Linked DNA regions of Herbiconiux aconitum. Each later gene encodes a partner of the first gene's protein in a complex. Links are inferred from orthologs where the notes say so. Each region holds a gene or a part of one and is shown on either strand. Other genes may lie near its edges.

Evidence for each region.
Region 2: the proteins of groES (region 1) and groL are in contact, whole or in part, in a cryo-EM structure (PDB 8P4O), measured with the Escherichia coli proteins. The link is inferred for Herbiconiux aconitum from one-to-one orthologs.

Annotation. Positions count from the first base shown.
Region 1 is NZ_JANLCM010000001.1:1,842,008-1,848,313, reverse strand. The notes cover bases 2,409-5,365. They hold groES (co-chaperone GroES), read right to left. Parts: upstream 4,057-5,365; coding sequence 3,760-4,056; downstream 2,409-3,759. Other genes in these bases: N1027_RS08800 (class I SAM-dependent methyltransferase), read left to right, coding at 4,471-5,365; N1027_RS08805 (hypothetical protein), read right to left, coding at 4,178-4,408; rarD (EamA family transporter RarD), read right to left, coding at 2,705-3,661; N1027_RS08820 (ABC transporter substrate-binding protein), read right to left, coding at 2,409-2,692. In the rest of the region: N1027_RS08830 (hypothetical protein), read left to right, coding at 1-298; N1027_RS08825 (ABC transporter substrate-binding protein), read right to left, coding at 371-1,729; more of N1027_RS08820, read right to left, coding at 1,883-2,408; more of N1027_RS08800, read left to right, coding at 5,366-5,682; N1027_RS08795 (DUF4190 domain-containing protein), read right to left, coding at 5,710-6,306. UniProt on the Escherichia coli protein: Together with the chaperonin GroEL, plays an essential role in assisting protein folding.
Region 2 is NZ_JANLCM010000001.1:1,962,733-1,969,837, reverse strand. What follows is about bases 2,693-5,689. They hold groL (chaperonin GroEL), read right to left. Parts: upstream 5,003-5,689; coding sequence 3,383-5,002; downstream 2,693-3,382. Other genes in these bases: N1027_RS09400 (DUF3048 domain-containing protein), read right to left, coding at 5,114-5,689; N1027_RS09410 (sensor histidine kinase), read left to right, coding at 2,693-2,975. Outside these bases: N1027_RS09420 (DNA repair helicase XPB), read left to right, coding at 1-443; N1027_RS09415 (response regulator transcription factor), read left to right, coding at 537-1,226; more of N1027_RS09410, read left to right, coding at 1,239-2,692; more of N1027_RS09400, read right to left, coding at 5,690-6,178; N1027_RS09395 (cold-shock protein), read right to left, coding at 6,251-6,454; N1027_RS09390 (LytR C-terminal domain-containing protein), read right to left, coding at 6,627-7,105.

The sequences.
Region 1 (6,306 bases):
TCTTCGCGAATACCGGCTCGCGGCCTTCGCCGCCCGCAACGGGCTCGTCTACGAGCGCGGCGTGGCGACACCCAGCGTGCCCGGACTGCGGTACTCCGACGGAGCAGGTCGGCCCTTGCGCCGGTTCACCGGCGAGAACGCCGGTGTGCCCGTCGAGGCCGGCAATTACCGGCATCCCGCCGGCGATGTCTCGGGTTACGTGATCGTGGGTCGGCAGTTCGAGATCGTGGCACCGTTCGATTTCGCCGAGCCGGCGGAATGGCACCGGGCCTGGGGGCTCCTGCGCACCGCCTCGTGAGGGCGACACCCGCCCTGAACGTCAAGAAAGCCCGGCACCTCCGAAGAGGGCCGGGCTTTCGTGACGGGGAGACTATTCCGCGAGCGAACCGAACTCGACGTTCAGCGGCGCGTAGGTGTTGTCTTTGCCGTACTGGTAGATGCCGATGTATGCCTCGGTCGGGTCACCGTTCTCATCGAAGGTGATCGGACCGGAGATACCGTCGTAGTCGATGTCCGTTCCAGCAGCCAGCAGATCGGCGCACTCCGCGAACGAGGTGCACTTCGTGCCACCCTCGGAGACCGCCTGCATGTTCTTCTGGATGGTCGGACCGTCGGCTGCGCCGCCGGCGACAGCCGCGAGGGCCATCAGGTTGACTGCGTCGTACGACTCAGCTGCGTAGCTGAAGTCGTTCAGGTCAGCGTTGATTCCGAGCGCCTTGGCCTTGAACGCGTCATCCGCGAGCACACCGGGAAGGGTGCCCTTGGCGCAGTTCAGGGTTCCGGGGTCGAAGTCCTCGTCGTAGTTGGACAGGTTGCCGTCGACGAAGTACAGCTTGCTGCCGTCGAAGCCCTTGGTGCCGATCAGCTCGGGCACGATGACCTTCGTCTGGTCGAAGGCGATCAGCGCAATGGCGTCGGGGTCTTCGGCCAGAACGGCGTCGATCTGCGAGCTGAACTGGCTGTCACCCTCGTTGAAGGCCTCGGAGGCCACGACGGTTCCGCCGGCGTTCTCGATCGCGGTCGAGACGTTCTGTTCCAGACCCGAGCCGTAAGCGTCGTTCAGGTAGATGATGCCGACGTTGGTCGCACCGTCACCCACCATCAGGTTGCCGAGCACGCGGCCCTGCAGCACGTCAGACGGCGCCGTGCGGAAGTAGTACCCGCCGTCGTCGTAGGTCGAGAAGTCGGGCGAGGTGTTCGCCGGCGACACCTGAACGACCTGAGCACCCGTGACCTGGTCGATGAAGGTGAACGAGACACCCGACGACGCAGCGCCGACGATGCCCGAGACGCCCTGGCTGAGCAGGTCGGTGGCCGACTGGGTCGCGATGTCGGTCGTGGTGTCACCCGAGTCGCGGTGGATGACCTCGACGTTGCCGCCGAGCACGCCCGGCGCGGATGCGTTGATCTCCGCGACCGCGAGGTCGACACCGGCGATCTCGGGCGGGCCGAGGAACGCGAGGCTGCCGGTGGTCGGCAGGATCGAGCCGATCTTCAGCTTCGTGTCGCGGGTCTGCGCGGCTTCGGGTGCGACCGGAGTGATGTCGGCCGCTGCGGTGGCCGCGTCTGGTCCGCACAGCGCTGCCGCTGCGGTGGTCTCTCCGCCGTCGGTGGAGGGAGTCGACGCGCAGGAAGCCAGCAGCAGAGCGCCGGCACTGAACGCGGCAATACCCGCAACGATCGACAGGGGCTTCGAGCGCGAGGCCTTGACCTTCGCAATTACGCTCATGGTGCTCCTTTTGTGAATGTGTGCAGTTCTCGGCGAATTCGAAGAAATAGCCGTGGATTCACGCTATTCGGCATTGGGCGTCGGGACAATACGTTCGTGTTACAGGGGTGTAACACAGGGAAATCGTTACCTTCCGGTGATATGAGCGCGCTCTCAGCCTCTGAGGCCGATCAGACGCAACGATCCGGCCTTCGTGGCGCCGGCATCCGTCGTCACCTGACCGGTCACACCGGTGTAATGGATGGTGGCCCGCGCCTCGAGCGCAGCGACGCACGCACCGTAGCTGGAGCAGCCGACCTCCCCGCTCGTCACGGCCGGCAGGAACTCCGCGATCGAGGAACGCCCGTCGTCTCCGGCCATCTGGGCGGCGAGAGCGATGATCACGGTGGCGTCATAGCTCTCGGCACCGAACCGGGTGTCGACGAGCGTCGGGTCGGAGGAACGCAGGCGAGCCGCGAACGCCTCGTCGACCGCGACCGGGTCGGCGACCGCCGAGATCCCGGGGATGCCTGCCGCTGCAGCCGCGGCATCCACCGCGTCGAGAACGTCGGCACTGCTCGGACCCACGATCGCATCCACTCCGCGACCGCCGAGGGCAGCCACCGTTTCGCTCCCCCGCGCGCCTGCGCTGTCGCCTGCGTCGCCGCGCACCACGATGATCGACGCCCGATGCACCCCTCCGGCCTCGTCGATGTCGCGCGCGGCCAGTTCGACGCCGGCGAGCTCTGCCGCACCGAGTGCGGCGTTCGCACCGGAGAGCGGAACCACGGCCCCGATCGTGAGAGTGCCGTCGCCCGTCGGAATCGGTTGCGCCATCGACGCCACCGGCGTCGGCACCGGGGAGGCCTCGGGCCCGCTCGACGCGAAACAGGCGGTCAGAGCCAGCGGAATGCACACCACGAGGGAGGTCAGGGTGGCGGCCCGGGCGACCTTGCCGCGGGCTCGGCGGTGGCTGTGAGTCATGCTCGCATCAGCTTATCCCCGCTGCTGCGTGCCGTTCTGCGTGGCACGCGTGACCCGGGCGGCCCGCACCATGTCCACGATGAGGATGAGCAGGGAGATCCAGACGATCGCGAATCCGGCCCAGCGGGCAGGCGGCATCGGTTCGTGCAGCACGAAGACGCCGATCACGAATTGGAGGATCGGCACGATGAACTGCACGAAGCCCACATAGACCAAGGGAAGCCGCCGCGTCGCCGCCGCGAACAGGAGCAGCGGGATCGCCGTGGCGACTCCCGAAGACACCAGGAGCAGGGTGTTGCCCACACTCACGGTGCCGATCACGAGCCCGGTGAGCTGACTCACGACGATCAACTGCACCACTGCCACCGGCGCGATCCACAACGTCTCCAGCGTGAGTCCGCTCACTGCGTCGACCCGCGGTCCGACATGCTTCTTCACGAGGCCATAGGTGCCGAACGAGCCGGCGAGAATGAGGGCGATCCACGGCACGCTGCCGTACCCCACCGACAGCACCACCACGGCGACGCCGCTCACCGCGATCGCGACCCACTGCATCCTCCGTAGTCGCTCGCGCAGCACGAGCACGCCGAGAAGCACGGTGGCGATCGGGTTGATGAAGTAGCCGAGGGAGGTCTCCACCACCTGATCGGCGAGGGTGGCGAGCACGTACGTCTGCCAGTTGACGTAGATCAGCACGCCGGCCAGACCCATCAGCAGGAGCAGCCTCGGCTGACGTGCGATCGCGAGGAACGGCTTCCAACCCCGGGTGGCGGTGAGCAGGATCGCGCAGAACACCAGCGAGAACAGGATGCGCCAGGAGACGACCTCGAAGGCCCCGGCCGGGCGCATCAGAAGAAAGTAGAGCGGGAACACACCCCAGAGCACGTAGGCTCCGATGCCGTAGATCAGCCCACTGCGGAAGCGTTCGGATGCTGTGCCCGCGATCGCGAGATTCGAGGGCGGCGTCACTGCGTCACTCTACTCCGCGTGATTCCGAGCGCCGCCGCCCGGAATGCACGAAACCCGGGCGGCCGAAGCCACCCGGGTTCTGTGAAGTGCTGTGCGGACTAGCGGACGACGACCGCGAGCACGTCGCGAGCCGAGAGCACGAGCAGGTCTTCGCCCGCGTACTTGACCTCGGTTCCGCCGTACTTGGAGTAGATGACCTTGTCGCCGACTGCGACGTCGAGCGGAACGCGGTTGCCGTTGTCGTCGATGCGACCGGGGCCGACGGCGACGACTTCACCCTCCTGAGGCTTCTCCTTGGCAGTGTCAGGGATGACGAGACCGGAAGCAGTGGTCTGCTCAGCTTCGACCTGCTTGATGACGATGCGATCCTCGAGCGGCTTGATGGAGACCGACACGGTTGACCTCTTCTTTCTCAGTTACAAAAACGTCTGGTTAGCACCCTCACACCGAGAGTGCTAATTCGAGTTTAGAGGCACCGCTGGCACTCGCGCAACGTGAGTGCCAGTGCTTGATGCCTCAGAACCGCAAGGTATTGAAGAACACAAGCAGCACCACGCAGGACACAGCCGAGATTATCAAAGCAGCGATCGCTATCGGCAGGCCACGGAGGCCGTCGCGACGGATCTGCACGATCGCGCCGATGCTGAGAAGCACGCCAAGCCCACTGGCGCCGAGTAATGAAAGCACGAGGCAGACGATTGCGAATCGACTCACCGGCGCGACCGAATGGGAATTCTCAGCTGACACAATCGTCTCCAAACTGGGTTTTCCTCATTTTAGCATGAGCAGTATTGCGTTAGGTTTGCCGGATGGATTCTGCTGAGTTGTCGGTGCTGCTCACGGCCGAGGGGCTGCGGCTGCTGGACTCGCTGCCGCTGTACAGCGCCGGCGACTCCGTCAAGCAGGTGTCGGCGTTGCGGAAAGCCGGACACTCGGCCGAGCTCGTGGCCGCCGTGTTGACGCAGTCGCGGCTGCGCGAGAAGGCCCGGGCGAAGTTCGGTGCGTTCGCCGATCGGCTGCTGTTCACGCCGGCGGGGCTGGAGCAGGCGACCCGACTCAAAGTGGCGGCGATGCATGCCGGACGCTTCCGCGACGCCGGCATCGGCGCCGCCGGGAGCGGCGGTGGGCGCATCGCCGACCTCGGGTGCGGCATCGGCGCCGACGCGCTCGCGCTGGCGGCGCTCGACCTCCCGGTGGTGGGCGTCGAGCGCGACGAGGTCACGGCCGCGATCGCCACCTACAACCTGGCCGGCTTCCCGTCGGCCGAGGTCGTGCTGGGAGACGCCGAGACCTTCCCGCTCGATGGCGTCGATGCCGTCTACCTCGACCCTGCCCGGCGCACCGGCGGCACCAAGAACACGAGCCGGCTGACCCGCCCCGAGGACTACTCCCCCTCCGTCGACTTCGCCTTCGGACTCGCCGAGCGCCTGCCCACGGGCATCAAGCTCGGCCCGGGTTTCGACCGCTCGCTCATCCCTGGCGAAGCCGAGGCGCAGTGGGTCTCGGTCGACGGACAGGTGGTGGAGATGGGTCTGTGGTTCGGCGCACTGGCGAGGCCGGGCATCCGTCGCTCCGCTCTCGTCGTCGACCAGTCGGGCGCGTCAGAGCTCACCGCCGAATCGGACAGCCCCGATGTGTCGACGAGGCCTCTCGGCGACTACCTCTACGAACCCGACGGCGCCGTCATCCGGGCCCGGCTCATCGGAGCCCTGGCCGAGCGCCTCGATGCCGGAATGCTCTCACGCGACATCGCGTACCTCACCGGCGACGAACTCGTGTCCACCCCGTTCGCCGCCGCTTTCCGCGTGCAGGAGCGGCTCCCGGCCGGCGAAGCCCAGCTGAAGAAAGCCCTGCGCGAGAGGCGGATCGGCACTCTCGAGATCAAGAAACGCGGCATCGACGTCGACCCGGCCACGCTCCGCACCCGCCTCGCCCTGAAAGGACCGGAGGCCGCCACCCTCATCCTCACCCGGGTCGACGGCGCACATGAAGCGCTGCTCGTCGATCGGGTCGCGGGATGACGGTGACGGCCTCCTGAGACGTCGCGCCTAGTAGGTCGAATACATCGAACTGGTGCCGGCGGCTGCGAGCAGCACGACGATGAAGATGACGTAGACGATGACCCCGAGCACGGCCAGACCGGTGAATACGTAGGAGATGATGAGGCCGGCCTTCGCCAGGCCACGGCCCGACTCGCCCGTGCGGTCGATCTGCTTCAGGGCGATGTGTCCGGTCACGATGCCGGCGATCGAGAACACGAACGCGAGGATGATCGTCACGATCGCCAGGGTGTTCATCGGCGGGGTGGCCGGCGCCTGGTAGCCGTAGTAGGGCTGCTGCCCGGGCGGAGGCTGGTAACCGGGGGGCGGCGCCTGCCCGTATCCGGGGGCCGGCGGAGGGGTCTGATACCCGCCGGTCGGAGGGGTCGGATACCCGCCGGTGGGAGGCTGCTGATAGCCACCCGGCTGCTGATAACCCGGCGCGGGCGGTTGGGCGGGGTAGCCCGGAACCGGCTGCTGGTAGCCGGGGGCGGGCGGCGGTGTGGAGGCGGGAGCAGCGGGCGGCGCCGGCGGAACCGGCGGAACCGACCCTGTCTCGGGCGAGGTCACCGGAGGAACCGGCGGCTCTCCGGCATCAGGGGTGGG
Region 2 (7,105 bases), 120 kb from region 1 along the record:
CGCGGCAGCTCATCGAGCACCACCGTGGCGAGCGCATCCTGGTGATCGGGCAATACCTCGACCAGCTCGACGAGCTCTCGCGCGAACTCGGCGCCCCCGAGATCACCGGAGCGACGCCGGTTCCCGAGCGCGAGCGGCTCTTCCAGGCCTTCCGCGACGGCGACGAGAAGATCCTCGTGGTGTCGAAGGTGGCGAATTTCTCGATCGATCTGCCCGAGGCGAGTGTGGCCATCCAGGTCTCCGGATCGTTCGGATCGCGCCAGGAGGAAGCCCAGCGCCTCGGCCGGCTGCTGCGACCGAAGGAGTCGGGTCTGCCCGCGAGCTTCTACACGCTCGTCGCGCGCGACACGGTCGACCAGGAGTTCGCGCAGAACCGCCAGCGCTTCCTCGCGGAGCAGGGTTACGCCTACAGCATCATCGACTCGGATTCGCTGGCGGCCTAAGCCCGCCGCGTCGGCTCCGTTGCATCGGAGCCTGCCCGATTGCATCCGAGATGCTCTCAGCTTGTGCTCAGCGAACCCGCAGAGAATAAGTGCATGACCGGCCCCCGCATTTTGATCGTCGACGACGAACCGAACATCCGCGACCTCCTCACCACGAGCCTGCGATTCGCCGGGTTCGCGGTGCGCGCTGTCAGCAACGGCGCCCAGACCATCTCCGCCGTTCTCGAGGAGGAGCCCGACCTCATCATCCTCGACGTGATGCTGCCCGACATGAACGGCTTCGGCGTCACCAAGCGGCTGCGAGCGGCGGGCTACACCGCCCCCATCCTCTTCCTCACGGCGAAAGACGACACCGAAGACAAGATCACGGGTCTCACGGTCGGCGGCGACGACTACGTCACCAAGCCGTTCAGCCTCGACGAGATCGTGGCGCGCATCAAGGCGATCCTCCGTCGCACCATGCAGGCCGACGAGGATGCGATCATCCGTGCGGGCGAGCTGACGATGGACCAGGACACGCACGAGGTCTTCGTGGGTGACGCCGCCATCGAGCTCTCCCCCACCGAGTTCAAGTTGTTGCGTTACCTGATGCTCAACCCCAACCGCGTGCTGTCGAAGGCCCAGATCCTCGACCACGTCTGGGAATACGACTTCAACGGCGACGCCGGCATCGTGGAGAGCTACATCTCCTACCTGCGCCGCAAGCTCGACGCCCACACCGAGGAGTCGCTCATCCAGACCAAGCGCGGCTTCGGGTACATGCTGAAGGTGAGCAAGGCGTAGCCTTTCCGGAGCATGCTCAACGCCATCCTCAAGCAGTGGAACTCGATTTCGCTGCGCTCCAAGATCACCGGTGTGACGGTGTTGATGCTCACCTTCGGGCTCGTCGTGTCGGGCGTCGGCACCATGATCGTGCTGCGCACCTACCTCCTGCAGCAGGTGGACAGCCAGCTCGACGCGGCCAGTAAAGACCCGTCGCCCTTTCTCGGGCCGGATGCCACGACCGAGCAGTTCCGCATCGAAGACATCACCTCGGCTCCCACCGACTACTTCGTGGGGCTGCTCGACGCCTCCGGCAACCTGATCGTCTCGAACTGGGGCGAACGCGACGAGAACACGATGCCGAACGCGCAGGTGTCGCTCGACACCTCCAACCTGCTGGGCGGCAAGGTGTTCAGCGTCGACTCGATCGACCAGCGCACCGAGTGGCACGCGATCGCCACCACGGTCTATCTCTTCGGCGGCGACGGCTCGCTCGGCAATGTGGTGATCGCGAAGTCTCTGGCTGAGACCGAGAAGACCACGGCCACCTATCTGTCGATCTTCCTCGCCTTCGGCGTGGGTGTGGTCATCCTGGGCGCCATGCTGACGCGTCTGCTCGTGACGTCGACGTTCGGCCCGCTGCGCGAGGTGGAACGCACGGCCGCGGCCATCGCCGACGGCGGCGACTTCAGCCGCCGTATGTCGGATGCCATGCCCAACACCGAGGTCGGGCGGCTCAACCGGTCGCTCAACACGATGCTCTCGCGCATCGACTCGGCCTTCGCCGATCGAGCGAAGACCATCGATCAGATGCGCCGCTTCGTCGGCGACGCCTCGCACGAACTCCGCACCCCGTTGGTCTCGGTGCGCGGCTACGCCGAGCTCTATCGCATGGGCGCCCTCCAGACCCCCGAAGACGTGGCCCAGGCGATGGATCGCATCGAGAAGGAGGCGATCCGGATGGGCACGCTCGTCGAAGACCTCCTCGAGCTCGCCCGTCTCGACGAGACCCGCCCGCTGCAGCTCTCCCCGGTCGACCTCGTGCCGCTCACCCTCGATGCGGCGATGGATGCCCGCGCTGCGAGCCCGGGCCGCATCGTGTCGGCCCTCACGCCGGCGGGGCCGTCGCCGGTGTCGTTCGCGCCCGCGATCGAGGGACTTCCGCCGGCAGATCCGGATGCACCGGATGCGTCGCGCACGCCGTCCACCGCCACGCGTCCGATCAACTTCGCCAACGCGACACTCGCACGCCTGCGCCGCCGGCCGAAGCCCGTGACCGCACCGAACGGCCAGTCCGGCGGGGCCGCGGACTCCGCACCCGTGGCGCCCGCCGAGACCGCGCCCGTCGCGATCCCCGAGGTGCGGCCCATCGTGCTCGCCGAGGAGAACAAGATCCGTCAGGTGCTCACGAATCTGATCGGCAACGCCCTGCGCTTCACCGAGGCCGACAGTCCGATCGAACTGTCCCTGCAGGTCGACGAATCCCGGCGTGTGGCGACGATCGACGTGATCGATCATGGTGACGGCATCCCGCCGCAGATCCGCGAGAAGATCTTCCAGCGCTTCTACCGCGCCGACTCGTCGCGCACTCGGGAGACCGGCGGATCGGGCCTCGGGCTCGCCATCGTCTCGTCGATCGTCGCCGCCCACCACGGCACCGTCGAGGCGCTGGAGACCCCCGGTGGCGGTGCGACCTTCCGGGTCACCCTCCCCCTCATGCCGGTCGGTGCGGCACCCACGCCCCCGCCCACGAGGCCTCTCCCGGCCTGAGCCGGCGCTCATCCGCGGGTTTGTGCGTTTCCCGAGGTCGCGGTAACACCAAGACCCGCGGCTGGTGAACGCCGAGCGCACCATGCCCCACATCATCGAGCTCCTGCAAGCCGCGCACGCCGCCGCCCGTGCCCGCACCGAGAAGCGCCACCCTGACCCCGACCCGGCCATCACCGAGTCGCCAAGACACGCCGCAACGCCCTCGGGGGTTACGGCGTGTCTTGGCGACTCGGTGACAGAACGAGCGCGTTGCCCCGTACTTCTGTGAGGCGCCTCCACCCGGCACAATGTGGGCGCGAGGCCGCGGAGCGACCTCACGCCCACATCTCTCTTCGCGCCGCAGAAGCGGCGGCGCGAACAGCAAAACGCCCCCCGCCGAAGGCGGAGGGCGCTTTGCTGCAGCTAACTCAGAAGTCCATGCCACCCGTGGGGTCGCCCGCCGGAGCGGCGTTCTTCTCGGGCTTGTCGGCCACGACGACCTCGGTGGTCAGGAACAGACCGGCGATCGACGCTGCGTTCTGCAGAGCCGAGCGGGTGACCTTGGCCGGGTCGATGATGCCGGCGGCCAGAAGGTCGACGTACTCACCGGTCGCGGCGTTCAGGCCCCAGCCGTAGTCGAGGTCGCGCACCTTGGCGGCGACGACTCCCGGCTCCATGCCCGCGTTGAAGGCGATCTGCTTCAGCGGAGCCTCGATGGCCACCTTGACGATGTTCGCACCGGTCGCCTCGTCACCGACGAGCTCGAGGTTCGCGAACGCGGTCTTGCCGGCCTGGATGAGGGCGACGCCACCACCGGCGACGATGCCCTCTTCGACGGCAGCCTTGGCGTTGCGCACGGCGTCTTCGATGCGGTGCTTGCGCTCCTTCAGCTCGACCTCGGTCGCTGCACCGGCCTTGATGACCGCCACACCACCGGCGAGCTTCGCGAGGCGCTCCTGGAGCTTCTCGCGGTCGTAGTCGCTGTCGGTGTTCTCGATCTCGGCACGGATCTGAGCAACACGTCCGGCGATGGCCTCGCCGTCGCCGGCGCCCTCGACGATCGTGGTCTCATCCTTCGTGATGACGACCTTGCGGGCCTGACCGAGCAGGTCGAGAGTGACGTTCTCGAGCTTGAGACCGACCTCCTCGGAGATGACCTGGCCGCCGGTGAGGATCGCGATGTCCTGCAGCTGAGCCTTGCGACGGTCACCGAAGCCGGGGGCCTTGACGGCGACCGACTTGAAGATGCCGCGGATCTTGTTGACGACCAGAGTGGCCAGCGCTTCGCCATCGACGTCTTCCGCGATGATGAGCAGCTGCTTGCCGGTCTGGATGACCTTGTCGACGATCGGCAGCAGGTCCTTGATGTTCGAGACCTTGCTGTTCACGATCAGGATGTAGGGGTCTTCGAAGACCGCTTCCTGACGCTCCGGGTCGGTGACGAAGTAGGCCGACAGGTAACCCTTGTCGAAGCGCATGCCCTCGGTCAGCTCGAGCTCGGTGCCGAAGGTGTTCGACTCCTCGACGGTGACGACGCCTTCCTTGCCCACCTTGTCGATGGCCTCGGCGATGATGGCGCCGATCTCAGGGTCGGCGGCCGAGATGGAAGCGGTCGCAGCGATCTCTTCCTTGGTCTCGATCTCCTTGGCGTTCTTGATCAGCTCGGCCGAGACAGCCGCGACGGCCTTCTCGATGCCCTTCTTGAGGCTGATCGGGTCGGCGCCGGCGGCCACGTTGCGGAGGCCTTCCTTGACCAGGGCCTGAGCGAGCACGGTGGCGGTGGTGGTTCCGTCGCCCGCGACGTCGTCGGTCTTCTTGGCGACCTCCTTGACGAGCTCCGCGCCGATCTTCTCGTACGGGTCGTCGAGCTCGATCTCCTTGGCGATGGACACGCCGTCGTTGGTGATCGTGGGAGCGCCCCACTTCTTCTCGAGCACGACGTTGCGGCCGCGCGGGCCGAGCGTCACCTTGACGGCGTCGGCGAGGATGTTGAGGCCACGCTCGAGGCCACGACGGGCCTCTTCATCGAAAGCAATGATCTTTGCCATATGTGTTTCTCGTCCTCCCTGGACGTATTCAAAGATTCAGGTGTGTTAGCACTCAGTGTTCACGAGTGCTAAAGCAATACTGGCACTCGGAGGGTGGGAGTGCAAGTGAGCTCACGCCGCGGGAGGAACGACGGTGACGCTGCCTTGGTCGAGGGGAACGAGTTCCACCCAGGTGTTGCCCGGCGCGAGCCGAACCGTGGCGCCGAGGTCGTCGACGAGGCGGATCGGCGAGGTCGGAGCATCCTTCGACCAGGTCGCGTGCACCGTCTTTCCGCCGGTCGAAACCCACGCCTCGCCTGAAGCGACCATCACGGCGCGCGGCACCTCGGCGTCGTAATCGTAGACCTCGTCGACCCGCAGGGTGACCACGTTCGTCGCCGAAAGCTGTTGGCCCGACTCGCTGAGATCAGGCGACCCCTCCTGCAGGCGGAGGAATTTCGCGGAGGGCGCATCCCAGATCCAGCTGGGGAACCGCGCATCCGAGAACACCAGGTCGAGGGAGCCGGTCGGCGCACCGTCGATCGCCGCCGTCGACGACGGCACGTCGAAGGAGTACGCGAACTGCTGCCCCGGCACGGCCAGGTCGGGATGCTCGCCCACCAGTTCGGTCGCCTTGACCACCACGTCGTGCGGGCTGTCACGCCCGTCCATCCGGTAGAAGGTCGACTCGGTGTCGCTCTCGCCGTGGATCGCGCTGTAGACCGGGGCCGCGCGCATCATGTCGACGAACTGCTCCTGCCCGCCCGAGAAGGCGACGATGCCGCCGAACGACGACAGGATGTCGGGATCCATCGGCCGGATCGACCGCACCGGCCCGATCAGCTCGGGCACGTCGGTCTGCCAGATGGCGACGTAGCGGGTGATGCCGCCTTCGACCAGCTCCTCGAACACGATGTCGGTTCGATCGAGGCCGATCTGCGGCCGGGCGTCTTCGTGGTTGTCGATCTTCGCCGCCAGCGATGGACTCCTCAGCGAATCCGCCGCCACCAGAGTGCCGCGGAGGGGTGCCGGCACGGTGGGCGCGGGGGTGCGGTAGTCGGAGGAGTACGCGGCCGTCGGCGTCACCGTCGACGCCGGCGGGTTCGGCTGCGCCGAGCAGGCGGCGAGCCCCACCGTCGCGAGCAGCAGCGCGGCACCGGATGCCACGCGCGCGGCAGCTCTCCGGCGGTTCTTCACGCCCACAGACTAGTGCCGCCGGCGCTCACCACGAACGCACTCCGACGTGCGCCGCGGAACCTCGAAAAAGAATCAGGCAAGCCGAACGGACTCGGCCTGTGGCCCTTTGGATCCGGTGCCGACTTCGAAGACGACCTGCTGGCCCTCTTCGAGGACCTTGTAGCCCGCCATGTCGATCGCGGAGTAGTGGACGAAGACGTCCTGTCCGCCACCATCGACAGTGATGAAGCCGTAGCCCTTTTCAGCGTTGAACCACTTGACGGTTCCATTCGCCATTGTTACTCCCAAGTGCTGTGTTTCTGCAGAAGTGACACAATTGCCACCACCGATTCCACATCCTATTCGGGCAGATTCTTCGCACAATGGCTCGAGCGGCGAATTCCACAGATCGTGATCGCAACTCAACACGACTGAAACACGCGCGAAATATTGCGAGCCGAAAGCGGCCCTATTCGCCGGTGTCGGACTCCGTGCCCGTGTCGTCGGCCGGCGGGTCAGCAGGCACGTCGCCGGTTCCGGCATCCAGACCCGGGCCCGCGTAATCGGTGCCGACCACGACGGTGAGCGCCGCTCCCTGGAAGGTGGACGACTGCTCGGTGGCCGCGTTGCCGAGCAACTGGGCAAGACCGAGGGCAGCCGCTTCGTTGGCGGGGTCTTCGTAGTAGACGGTGGTGGTGGCGAAGTCGGTCGAGCTCGCGTTCGCCATGGTGCCGACGTTCCAGCCGGCGTCGATCGCGGCCTGACCGACGCGCCCGGCCAGACCGACGTTGTCGGTGCCGTTCAGCACGGTCACCGCCAGCGTGCCGTCGGTGATCGGCGTGATCGTGGGAGTAGGGGTGGGGGCATCGGATGGCGCGGCCGTGCTGGCGCCACCGCTCGAACCACCCGTGAACTGGATGTTGTTGTTGATGACCGCGAGATAGGTGA